DNA from 2 places in the Mesobacillus thioparans genome. Region 2 is predicted to be linked to the other one. Evidence: riboswitches for the same ligand, from Rfam matches in the RefSeq annotation. Region 2 holds a riboswitch; the other holds the start of a gene.
The links. A riboswitch is a leader RNA that binds a small molecule or an ion and turns the genes downstream of it on or off. The one in region 2 is predicted to bind cyclic di-AMP.
Positions count from the first base shown of each region.

Region 1: linked by a shared signal. The riboswitch ahead of ACNAZ4_RS11335 (TrkH family potassium uptake protein) and the one ahead of ACNAZ4_RS06450 (potassium channel family protein) in region 2 are both predicted to bind cyclic di-AMP.

Region 1 is NZ_CBCSFH010000006.1:12,444-18,521, reverse strand. It holds gene ACNAZ4_RS11345 (M6 family metalloprotease domain-containing protein) at 1-1,288, shown strand, start outside; gene ACNAZ4_RS11340 (diacylglycerol/lipid kinase family protein) at 1,325-2,218, opposite strand; cyclic di-AMP (ydaO/yuaA leader) riboswitch at 2,504-2,646, shown strand; gene ACNAZ4_RS11335 (TrkH family potassium uptake protein) at 2,825-4,165, shown strand; gene ACNAZ4_RS11330 (potassium channel family protein) at 4,179-4,835, shown strand; gene ACNAZ4_RS11325 (BMP family lipoprotein) at 4,994-5,974, shown strand; gene ACNAZ4_RS11320 (methyl-accepting chemotaxis protein) at 5,998-6,078, shown strand, end outside.
Region 2 is NZ_CBCSFH010000002.1:390,603-396,680, reverse strand. It holds gene ACNAZ4_RS06460 (hypothetical protein) at 355-756, shown strand; gene ACNAZ4_RS06455 (hypothetical protein) at 813-980, shown strand; cyclic di-AMP (ydaO/yuaA leader) riboswitch at 1,096-1,252, shown strand; gene ACNAZ4_RS06450 (potassium channel family protein) at 1,322-1,978, shown strand; gene ACNAZ4_RS06445 (TrkH family potassium uptake protein) at 1,979-3,301, shown strand; gene ACNAZ4_RS06440 (3-ketoacyl-ACP reductase) at 3,428-4,144, opposite strand; gene ACNAZ4_RS06435 (DUF4179 domain-containing protein) at 4,394-5,509, opposite strand; gene ACNAZ4_RS06430 (RNA polymerase sigma factor) at 5,499-6,077, opposite strand.

The DNA.
Region 1 (6,078 bases), on a different contig from region 2:
TAAGGGAGCGTCTTACTACCTTGATCAGGAAGGAACATATGCTGAAGGCGGAGTGTACAAGCTTGGCAACGTAAACGGTGACGCCCATACTGGCGAATTCATCCGTGACCTGTTGAAAGCAGCAGATGATCAAGTCGATTTCTCAAAATATGCAGATGAAGATGGCGAAGTTCCAAACGTATTCGTGATCCATGAAGGTACTGGAGCTGAATACAGCCGTGACCCGGCACAGTTCTGGTCACACAAGTGGAGCTTGCTCAGCGCGCTTTACTATGGAAAATACTATGAAACTGGAAAGCCTGCAGATGTTTATGCTGGCATGAGCCAGTCAGAATGGATTGGAAAAACGGTTAAAGAAGATATGACTTATGATGGCGTAGTCGTGAACAACTACAACATCCAGCCAGGAATCGGCGGTAACGTAGCAGGTTTCGATGCAGCGACTAACACGTATAAAGAAGAAGCGAAAACAGGTCCATTCCCCGTGCAGACTGGCGTTTATGCCCATGAATTTGGACATGCTTTAGGATTGCCTGATTTCTATGACACTCTGTACTCATCAGAAGGTGTAGGAAACTACTCGATGATGGCAGGCGGTTCATGGATGCGCTATCCGGATAAAGCTGAGTACGGCGGAAACTCACCGACACACTTCGATCCATTCTCAAAGGTTTTCCTGGGATGGGCTAATCCAATCGAAGTAACACCTAAAAGTGGTGTAAAAGAAATCACTTTACCAGCTGTAAACAAAGCAACTGCTGACAACGGAATCGTCAAGATGGAAGTTCCGGGTTCGAATGGCACTGAATACTTCCTGTTTGAAAACATGCAGCAGGATGGCTTCAACAAAGGTATGGTCCGTCAGGGTAAAGATGCTCACGGTTTAGTTGCGTGGCATGTTGATGAAAATGTCATCAACCTCTACCAGACAGCCGGATTCCGTCCGAACAACGTTGAAAACTGGATGAACAAGCGCTTCCAGTACAACCAATCACAGACGGCAAGCAATGGCGATGTGGTAACTCACTACGGCCTATCTGTCCTGCAGGCAGACGGGAAATATGATCTTGAGAAGAACCTTAACCGCGGTGATGCTGGTGACTTCTTCAAGTCTGGCAGCAAGATCACTCCTGTTTCCGGGAATGTACACACAGGATCTTACTACTTCTGGAAAGGTTACGGTGCTACACCTGCTGATTCCGGTATCCATGTAACCGGCATCAAGGAAAATGCAGATGGCTCCATCACAGCGAAGTTCTTCTATAACTTTGATTCAAGTGTAAAATAAGACTTAAAGAAACCTGAGCCAGGGTGAAGTCCCTGTTCAGGTTTTTTGATTAGATGGCACAAAAATATCGAGATGACCCGGGAGGACTTTTCCACTGAACGGCAGCGGTTCTCCTTCTTCTCCGTCGATATTCACCACATGCGCTTTGTCGGAGGTTACATTCAGATAGGATGAACGTATATATTCGACCTCTTTGCTTTCTTCCAATTCTCCTTTTAAAAGGGAAGGGATGAGTGTAGCGATTTTTGGGATGGATAGCTTTTTGATGATAAATGTATGGAATTCACCGTCATTTACGTCTGCTTCAGGAGCAAGTGCCTCAAATCCGCCAACGGAATTTGTCAGGGCTGTTAGCAAAAGGTAGGTTTCTCCTTCCCATTTCCCGCCTTCGTGTTCTACACTGATTTCAATCGCTTCACCATTCAGGAAGGACTTAGCTCCTTCCATAAAATAAGCCAGTGGACCGAGCCTGGTTTTTTGTTCGGCGCTCACATTATAAGAGGCTTCTGCAATCGCTCCAACGGCAAGAACATTAGCAAAATAAGACTCATTAACCTTGCCGATATCGACAGGACGAGGATTTTGTTCCTCCAAAATTGAAATTGCTTTATAAGGGTCCAACGGGATATTGAGCGCCCTGGCAAAATCATTGATTGTCCCGAGCGGAATGATCCCAAAAGCAGGCCGGTGTTCTTGTTCGGCTAGTCCGTTGATGGCTTCATTGATTGTTCCGTCGCCGCCCATAGCTATGACTGCATCATACATACCAACGCAGGCTTCGGTCGCAAATGCAGCGGCATCGCCCTCTTTTTCCGTTTTTCTGATCTCTATTTCCTCATATTTGCTTCGCAAGGTTTCTTCTATTTTTTCTGCATAATCATTCGCTTTTTCTTTTCCTGAAGAAGGATTCAATATAATCATCGCTTTCATCCGAAACCACCTCCAAACAGTTTTGATAACCCTATTATTTACCTTTAATTCCCCGACTATAAACCGCGTCCCAAGGGCGGACAGATTGGTTACTGACTTAACGGGAGTGTAAAACAAAGAAAAACAGCGATTCAGTGAGAAACTCATTGATATTTTGTCATTATTGGAAAAAAATGAATGGAATACGTCATTTTTGCCTTCCTTTTCATGTTTACAACCGAAATGCGGAGGAGTATGATTACAACAGTTTCATATTTCTGGAACCTAAAACAGAATGAGTTTCATATTTCTAAATCGCTAAATCCGGCAGGAGCGGGGGAACCAATTTTGTGGATACGTCCACTTGGGGTGAAGCCTTATTCTTAAGGCGGGGCTATTCTGAGCCCTAATCCGACAGCTAACTTCGCAAGCGTTGCAGAAGAGGAAGATGAAGCTTGTGTGACGATGATCCAAAAGTCCACAAGGCTGATATCTTTTAGCCTCTGGGGGCTTTTTTGTTTTGCATGATTATAGATGCTCCAATTATATCAGGAGCCAATCAAGCATTAGTCCCTGCAAGAAATATTAGACGCATAATTCCTCATACTAAGGAAAGAGGGAAGGGCCATGCGCAGTAAATTGTTATTCAGTCTGGACCCGCCAAAAGTGCTTGTCTTCGGGTTCGGCTTGATTATTCTGTTGGGGACATTGTTGCTTACCTTGCCATCCGCCACAGTTGATGGCAGAGGCCTCCCGTTATTGGATGCCTTGTTTACGGCAACATCCGCAACTTGTGTAACAGGCCTTGTTGTCGTCGACACAGGTGATACCTTCACCAAGTTTGGGGAAATGATCATCCTGTCGATGATCCAGATTGGCGGGCTTGGTTTCATGAGCTTTGCCACACTGCTTGCATTTATTTTAGGAAAAAGAATTTCGTTCAAAGAAAGGCTGATTATCCAGGAGTCATTGAATAACGAGACGGTCGAAGGGATTGTCAGGCTTGTCAAACGGATTTTCCTTTTTACAGCGGTAATCGAGATTGCAGGCGGAGTCATTCTATCGATGCGATTTTCACAGAATATGGCTGCAGGAAAAGCCATTTACTATGGGTTTTTTCACGCGATTTCGAACTTCAATAATGCCGGATTTGATATAATGGGTGGATACAAAGGGCTTACCGCATATACTTCAGACCCAATCGTCAATATCACGATGATCACTTTGATCAGCTTTGGCGGCATCGGCTTCATTGTCATGAACGAGCTGTATGAATATCGAAGGACTAGAAGGCTATCGCTGCATTCGAAAATCGTCCTCAGCGTATCCGGTATCCTTGTGTTCGCAGGCGCGCTGATGATTTTCATTCTTGAATACAAGAACCCATCGACCTTGAAGCCTATGTCGATGACTGGTAAAATGTTCGGGGCGCTATACCAGGCCGTAACACCAAGAACAGCAGGGTCCAACACCCTGAATATCCCGGACCTTAAACAGTCCACCTTATTTTTGATCATTTTCCTGATGTTCATAGGTGCATCGCCAGGTTCCACCGGCGGAGGCATCAAGACTACTACCTTCGCCATCCTGTTAGGCGCAGTCAAGTCGCAGATTCGCGGCCGCGAAGATGTCACCTTTTTTGGCAGACGAGTGGACTACAGCATTATTTCGAAAGCACTGACGGTTACGCTGATTGCGCTATTTTTAGTAGGTTCGATTACAATGGTTTTGACGATTACGGAACCAGGGAAAGACTTTTTGATGCTCTTTTTTGAGGCTGTATCGGCCTTTTCAACTGTCGGCCTATCGATGGGCTTGACGCCTGAACTGTCATCATATGGAAAAATCCTGATTCTTATAACGATGTTTGCGGGCCGGGTTGGTCCATTGACACTTGCGTTTGCAGTGGCAAGAAAAAGAAAAGAAACTCATTATCGGCATCCAGCTGGAAAAGTGATGATTGGGTAGGAGGATAATAATTATGGCAAAGCAATATGCAGTAATCGGGATGGGGCGCTTCGGATCAAGTGTTGCCACCACCCTTTATCATGAAGGACACGAAGTACTGGCGATTGATAAAAGTGAGCAGCATATCGAAGACTATAAAGAGTTTGTAACACATGCAGTAATCGGGGATTCGACTGATGAGCAGACATTGAGGGCTGTTGGCATCAGGAATTTTGAGACCGTCATTGTTGCCATAGGAGACGACATCCAGGCAAGTATCCTCACCGTCCTGATTTTAAAAGAGATGGGCGTATCGAATGTCGTGGCCAAAGCACTTAATAAACACCATGCACAGGTATTGTTCAAGGTTGGCGCGGACAAAGTCATCTTCCCTGAACGGGACATGGGTGAACGGGTTGCCCATCAGCTGATGGCATCCCCGAATGTCTTGAATTTCATCGAGCTTTCAGATGACTACAGCATCGAGGAAATCAAGCTGCCTATGAGCATGGCCGGCAAAAACCTGATCGAAATCAATCTGCGTGCCAAATACAATATCACCGTAATCGGCGTCAAGACCGCAAACAAAGTCGATATTTCACCAGACCCGGAGAAGACGCTGCGAGCAGAAGACATCCTGATTGTCCTCGGCGAAAATGGCGACTTGAACAAATTCACGAAAATAAAATAATGACAGGAAGCAGGCTGGGAGATGACAGCCTGCTTTTTTATTTGTTTATTATTTTGAAAATTGATAAAAGATAGACTTTCTCTTCTACCATTAACAAAAATAGGCTGTGGCCGATGAAATACATATAAATTTACTGGAAAAGGGAGCAGGGCATCAAGATGAAACGAATTATGTATGTGCTTTTTATCGCAGTTTTACTCGCAGGGGGACTTGCGGGCTGTGCCAACACAGAGTTGAAGGCAAAGGAAAGGGTGAAGATTGGCATCATGTTGTCTGACGTCGGACTTGGTGACCAATCGTTTAGTGATGCGGCGTTTGCCGGACTGACAAAAGCAAGGGATGAATTGGATATTCTTTTTGATTATCGGGAGCTGCAGGAAGCAGGCAGCTATGAAAAGGGATTTACTGAGCTGGTGGAGGACGGAAATGATATTGTCATCGGACTTGGATTTATGGTTCTTGAGGATCTGGAAAAAGTTGCAAAAAAATATCCAGAACAACAGTTTATACTGGTCGATTCGGTATCAGAAATGGAAAATATCACATCGATCATTTTTAAAGAAGAACAGGGCAGCTTCCTCGCCGGCGCGGTTGCCGGGATGACCACCAAATCAAAGGTTGTCGGATTTGTGGGCGGTGCGGATGTGCCGCTGATCCGCAAATTCAAATCGGGATTTGAGCAGGGTGTGAAAGCAGTCAAGCCGGATGCTGAGATAAAGGTTGCCTACTCTGAGGATTTTGGCAATGCAGACCTTGGAGGGAAGATTGCTGCGGGAATGATCGATGAAGGTGCAGATGTTCTTTATGCTGCGGCAGGTTTTACGGGAGTAGGTGTATTGAAGGAAGCGCAAGCCAGGAAAAAGTTTGCGATTGGTGTAGATAGCGACCAATACTTTTTTGCCGAAAAGGCCATTATTACTTCCATGCTGAAGAATGTGGATATCGCACTTTATGAAGCAGTTAAGGAGTTCCAATCCGAGAAGAAGCTTAAATCAAGGCAAATCGAACTGGGCATTAATGAACAGGGTGTCGGGCTTGCACCAATCCGGGTCATTAAGCTGAGTCCAGAACAGGAAAAAACCTTGAAAGACTTGGAAGATAAATTATCAACAAATGGAGTTTCAATTCAGCTAGATTAACAGCTGCAACTGGGGGAACCGACATGACAATCAAAAAGAAATTACTATTGAATTTATTGCTCGCCATTGGCTTATCAATTGTGATGATTTCTTTTATCATTTAC
Region 2 (6,078 bases):
AATGGTTTTAATACTGCTCGTTATATTGCTATAAATCTGTGTAGGGTGTTTAAGCGAAAGTAATGTTGAACGAAAAGGAATAAAAGGTGTATTGAGTATTACTTTAGCTTTATTCATATCAATTATTATGGAGGGTACAGCTAATATTTTAGTAGAGGCCCAAGTTACGGAAGCACCATTTCTTATCACCTTATATTCATTTTACCAATAGTTTCATTTTCAGCATTTCAATTGCTGATTTTTGATATAAGAATGTTAGAAAAAGAAAAAATTGATTGAAAGTGAGTGGCTATGTCAACTAAGAATATGTATTTTCAAATAGTGATGAGTGAATTGAAATTTCTAGGAGTCTGTATGGTTCTATTTGTGGCACACCTGGCTTTTTGGCTAGATGAAAAGGGGATTGCGGAGCACATCTTCAACCTTCACCTCACGCCTTCAATGATTCCTTTGTACGTACTGGTGATGATTTATGCTCTGGCTTTATTAATTTTTACCGTTCATTTGTCTAAAAAGATAAAAGGTCTACAGGAATCGAATCTCAATCATTCACGAAAAGCGGTTATCATTATGGCATTGGTCCATTTACTGGCATTCAGCTGTAGTTCACTTTTCGTGTTTTCACAAGACTCAAATAGTATGACATCAGTGATTCCTGGTTTATTTAGTTTGTATTTTGCAATTATGTTTATCATTTCATTGATTTTATTATTTATACTTTTCAGGAGAAGGAATAAAGATAAACTTGAGTTTTAATTATTGATCATCAAGTTAGAGTTTTATATATTTTTTATGATTGGTGGTTGTGTAAAGTGAAGGATTGGCAAAATACACTGTTTTTATTTATTCTTGGTGTTATTTCCTTTATCACACAGGAAATCGTAACCTTTGCGATGTTAGGCATTATTTTGGTGGCATTAAATAATATTCATTCTACTTTGTTAGAAATCAGAGATTATCAGAAGGAACAGACTAACTGAGTAACGAGATCAAAGCAGTCATTCTAGTAAGAGTGCCGGTTCGGCAACCAGTCTAAAACGTCAAGTTCAATAAATATTTGACAAAAGAAAATGAAAGGCGTACCTTTATATATTATTTCCATAAAGACCTTTTTGCCGAATCTTTGAGCGGGGAAACCATTTCTGATAAACATTGTTTATCTTGGGGTGAATCTTAGCTTCTTAAAGCTAAGAAGGGATACTCTCAGTCCCTAATCCGACAGCTAACTCCGCAGGTCCATTAGAGAGAAGGGTTGATGAACGCCATTGGCCATTCTTAATTAAGAATGGTCTTTTTAAAGTTGAAGGGATGTGCAATTGACATGAAAAAGCAATACGCTGTTTTGGGCTTAGGCCGTTTTGGAGGTAGTCTTGTAAAAGAGTTCTATGAATTAGGTGCTGAGGTTTTAGCAATTGACATTGATCAAGATAAAGTCGATCAGTACGCACAGTATGTAACCCATGCCGTACAATTCAACGGTATTGATCAAGAAGGTCTTAAACAAGTTGGGATTAAAAATATCGATCATGTATTTGTTTCTTTCGGTGGAAATATTGAATCAAGCGTTTTGACATGCCTGATTTTAAAAGAAATGGGTGTACCAACGGTTTGGGCTAAAGCACATAATGATAATCACGCAAAAGTTCTTGAAAAAGTGGGTGCAGACCGGGTGATCCATCCTGAACGGGATATGGCCAAAAGGATCGCAAACCATATTGTCTCAGATAAGATCATTGATTATATTGAGTTGTCGGAAAAGTATAGCATGGTGGAGATTGTGGCTACGAAAAAAATACATAATAAGTCATTAGCTGACCTGGATATAAGGGCGAAATATGGATGCAACATCGTTGGCATTCTAAGGGGGCAAGAAATCATTGTTTCGCCACCTGCAGATGAAGTCATTTCAATGGGAGACGTTTTGATCGTGATGGGCCACAACTCGGATATAAACCGTTTCGAGAGAGAAGGGGTATAGGTGAAAAAAAGCGTTATTAACCTGAATCCTTCCCAGTTACTTGTTTTAGTCTTTGCTGTGTTTATAACCTTAGGAACCATTTTGTTGAAATTGCCTTTTGCAACGGAAGACTCCATTACCTGGCTGAATGCTTTGTTCACAGCTACCTCAGCCATGACGGTGACTGGTCTGGCTGTTGTTGATACCGAATCAACTTTTACTCTATTCGGTGAAATAGTGATTGTCTCCCTTATCCAATTGGGAGGATTGGGGATCATGTCTTTTGCAATCCTAATTTATATGGTATTAGGCAAGAAAATTGGCATTAAACAGCGAATTGTCGTGCAGCAGGCATTAAATCAAACATCCATCGGCGGGGTCATCCTGTTAGTCAGGAATTTGTTCATATTTTCCTTAACGATTGAAACAATTGCCATGTTCCTGCTGGCTATCCGCTGGGTGCCTCAATTTGGTTGGGCCAAAGGACTTTATTATAGTTTTTTTCATTCAATTTCAGCGTTTAACAATGCCGGTTTTGCATTATGGTCCGACAGTTTGATGGGATTCGTGGGTGATCCGATCATCAATATCGTGATTACTTTCCTGTTTATCATAGGGGGAATTGGATTTACGGTTTTAGCTGACATGTGGAGGAAAAAGAGTTTCGGTAAATTGAGCCTCCACTCCAAAATGATGATTATAGGTACATTCATTATTAACCTCGTGGCCATGTTTATTATTTTTGTCCTGGAATACCATAACCCCAATACACTTGGGGGTCTGAATTCACTTGGAGATAAATTATGGGCTTCCTATTTTCAAGCAGTAACACCGCGAACTGCTGGATTTAACTCCCTGGATATATCGGCTTTACAGGAAGATACAATTTTCTTGTTTTTAATTCTAATGTTCATAGGCGCAGGTAGTGCTTCTACTGGTGGAGGCATAAAACTAACAACGTTTTTGGTCATTTTATTTTCTGTCATTACTTTTCTGAAGGGTAAAGAAGAAACAGTTCTAGGAAAAAGGGCTATCAGCCTTACGATTGTTTTGCGCTCTTTGGCCATATCGACAATCGCCCTTTTTTTAATTTGTTTTGGGATTTTTATTTTAAATATTACAGAAGAGGCTCCATTCATCCAAGTCGTTTTTGAGGTTATTTCTGCTTTTGGAACCGTAGGATTGTCTATGGGAATAACAGGATCCCTTACTATGATAGGAAAAGCAGTGATTATTTTTGTTATGTTTGCAGGGAAGTTAGGCCCATTGACAATGGCTTTTTCACTTGCAAATGCAACTGAATCAAGAATTAAGTATCCAAGGGAAGATGTTCTTACGGGGTGAGGCAGCAATATAATCAAGACCTTTAAATGAACCATAAACAAAAATCGCTTAACAATGACGTTAAGCGATTTTTTATTTTTCAATATTATCAGCAGTGATTTTCAGACTTTTTATGGTCTCCTAGTCTTACGGATTGGTTGACCACAATCCAGCTGTTTTCACGAGCACTCTTGGATGCAGTTTCAACCCTGCTACTAGAAGGTCGGCTAAATCTTCTGGCTGCATGACATTTTCAGGGTTTCCGCTGATCAGGTTGCTTTCAACTGCGAGATCGGTTGCAACGGTACTTGGAGTCAAAGCCGTTACGCGGACGTTATGCTTCCTGACTTCAAGCATCAGAGATTCTGTCAATCCTAGGACTGCGAATTTCGAAGCTGAATAAGCACTAGTGACTGGTGCTCCTTTTTGGCCTGCTGTGGAAGAGATGTTCACAATGTCTCCGGATTTTCGTTCGATCATTTCAGGTAAAACCGCTCTTGTCAGGTTGTAAACACCCATCAGGTTGACGCGGACAATCTTTTCCCATTCTTCAGGGGATAAATCCATAAAACCGCCGAACTTTGCGATTCCTGCATTGTTGACCAAAATATCAATCGCACCAAGGTCTGATTGGATATGTTCCACGGCATGCTGAACTGCTTCAAGTTCAGAAACATCCGCAGATGCAGCGGAAATGTTCACATCATACTGCTCAAGCTCTTCAGTGAGTTTTTCAAGATTGGACATCGTCAGGCCAATCAATCCAAGATTGACTCCTTCTTTGGCAAGAGCAATCGCAACTGCACGTCCAATTCCTCTGCCTGCTCCAGTAACGATAGCTGTTTTTCCTTTTAGTGAGATCATGATTTCATTCCTCCTCAAAATTTTTCTCGATTAATAAACAAGCAGTTTTCATTATGATTCAAGATTGCATACAAGCCAAACAATTTGTTTGCAACAAGGTCCTATTTCTCTATGATAAGGTCTGCTAAAACTTTATATTCAATGTATCAAAATGAAAAAATTACACGAAATTCAAATAAGATTGCCCCAAGTGTAAAGGGGATCAGCACATAAAAAGAAGCAAAGGGAAATTACCCTTTGCCTTTAGTGTTATTTAAACAGTTTCTGTCCGTCCTCGATCGTGAATTCTTTCTTATCCTTTGTTCTTACCACAATTTTATATGGATCTTGCTTTACAAGTGGCCATATCTCATCAGACTTGATAAATTCCTCGGCCATTGTGTAAAGGTCGGTAGCATGGTCGGCTGCTCCTTCGTCCGTGCTCTTCAATTTCATTGTGATGAAAATGGTCATTAAACCATCGCTGCTCTTATATCCAACGCCTGATACTTTATATTTTTTATACGTCATAAATTCATGGCCAATTCCTGAGACCGCGTTACTCCACCGTGCATATTGTTCTCGTTTGGCCAAGTTGAATTTTCTGATCTTGACCTCGATATGGTTTTTGCCATTAGCGGCGAGGGAATCTTTCACAGCCTTTTGTATTTCATCCACTTTTTCCTGCTTCTCTATGCTCGGGATCTCCAACTCAACCGAATCCGAGCTGAAACCGATGCTATGTTTAAAATCAAATGGCTTCAGCGCAGCCTGGACGATTTCGAAAACTTCTTCACTTTCCTTATCCATTTCAGCTTGCTCTTGTTTCCATTTTTCAGATGGTTCGTGGTATTGTCTTACTTTTATAATATAGTCTTCGACCTTGGTTCCTTTGAATTCGTCACCCTGGACAATCGAAAGGCCGATTTTTTTCACACCTGCTTCCATTTCTTTTACCTGCTTTTCAGAAGCAGCCAATTGCACAGTGATTCCTTCGTTTTTGCCACCAACATACTGGTTCACTTGCTTAACAGGATATCCTTCTTTCTTCAAGGCTTGAGTCAACCGCTCTGTCAGGTCTTGGTGGGGATTAGCAAACATTACGCTTAACGGCGGTATTTTCGAGACCATCTTCGCCATCGTCGGAGAAACAAATCCTGAGCCGACAAATAACAGGAAGCCTGCTGCGATTGCGGCTGTAGTTACACCAGCCTTTTTCCAGAAAGTCCACTGCTTTTTAAGGGCTTTATTGAACCCTTCAAGCTCACGTCCAACACGATCGATCCTTGCATCTTCAAACTCTCCTACAGCGAATCGTCCAGGCAAATTTGTTGCGAATTTTTCTAGCGAAACAGGGGTCTGCAATTCATCCTTATCAAATCCCATATGACTTCTCCTCCAATTGAAAGTGTCGATCCTTCTTCATGAGCTCGCCAAGCTTTTTCCTGCCCCGGGCCAACCTGGTTTTAACGGTATTGTTGTTTTCATTGAGAATCAGGCTGATTTCTTTTACAGACAAGTTCTCGTAATAAAACAGCAGCAGGGGAATTCGCTGCTCTTCTTTTAAGTCAGTGATTAGTTGGAGCATTTCTTGTCTCGTTTCCTTTTCAACAGCCTTTTCCTGAGCAGACTCGGTTTTCATTCTGGTGATTGCTTCAGGATTCCCCTCGATATCCGTAAACTGATTCCTTTTTTGCTTCCGATAAACATCAATCGATCGGGTATAGACTAGGCGGTAAAACCAGGCTTTAAAATGGCGGATCTCCACATCCCTCATAATGCTGAGATAACAATCCTCCAGGGCAATCTGGACAGCATCCTCTGCCAGCTCCCGCGAACCCAGGATAAGATAAGCCGTCCTGTAGGCAGAGGAAAGAAGATTTTCCACCAAGTGGCTGAACGCGTCCCCATCTCCCGCCCGGATTTGATTTAGTAATTTCTGTTCCTCATTCAAC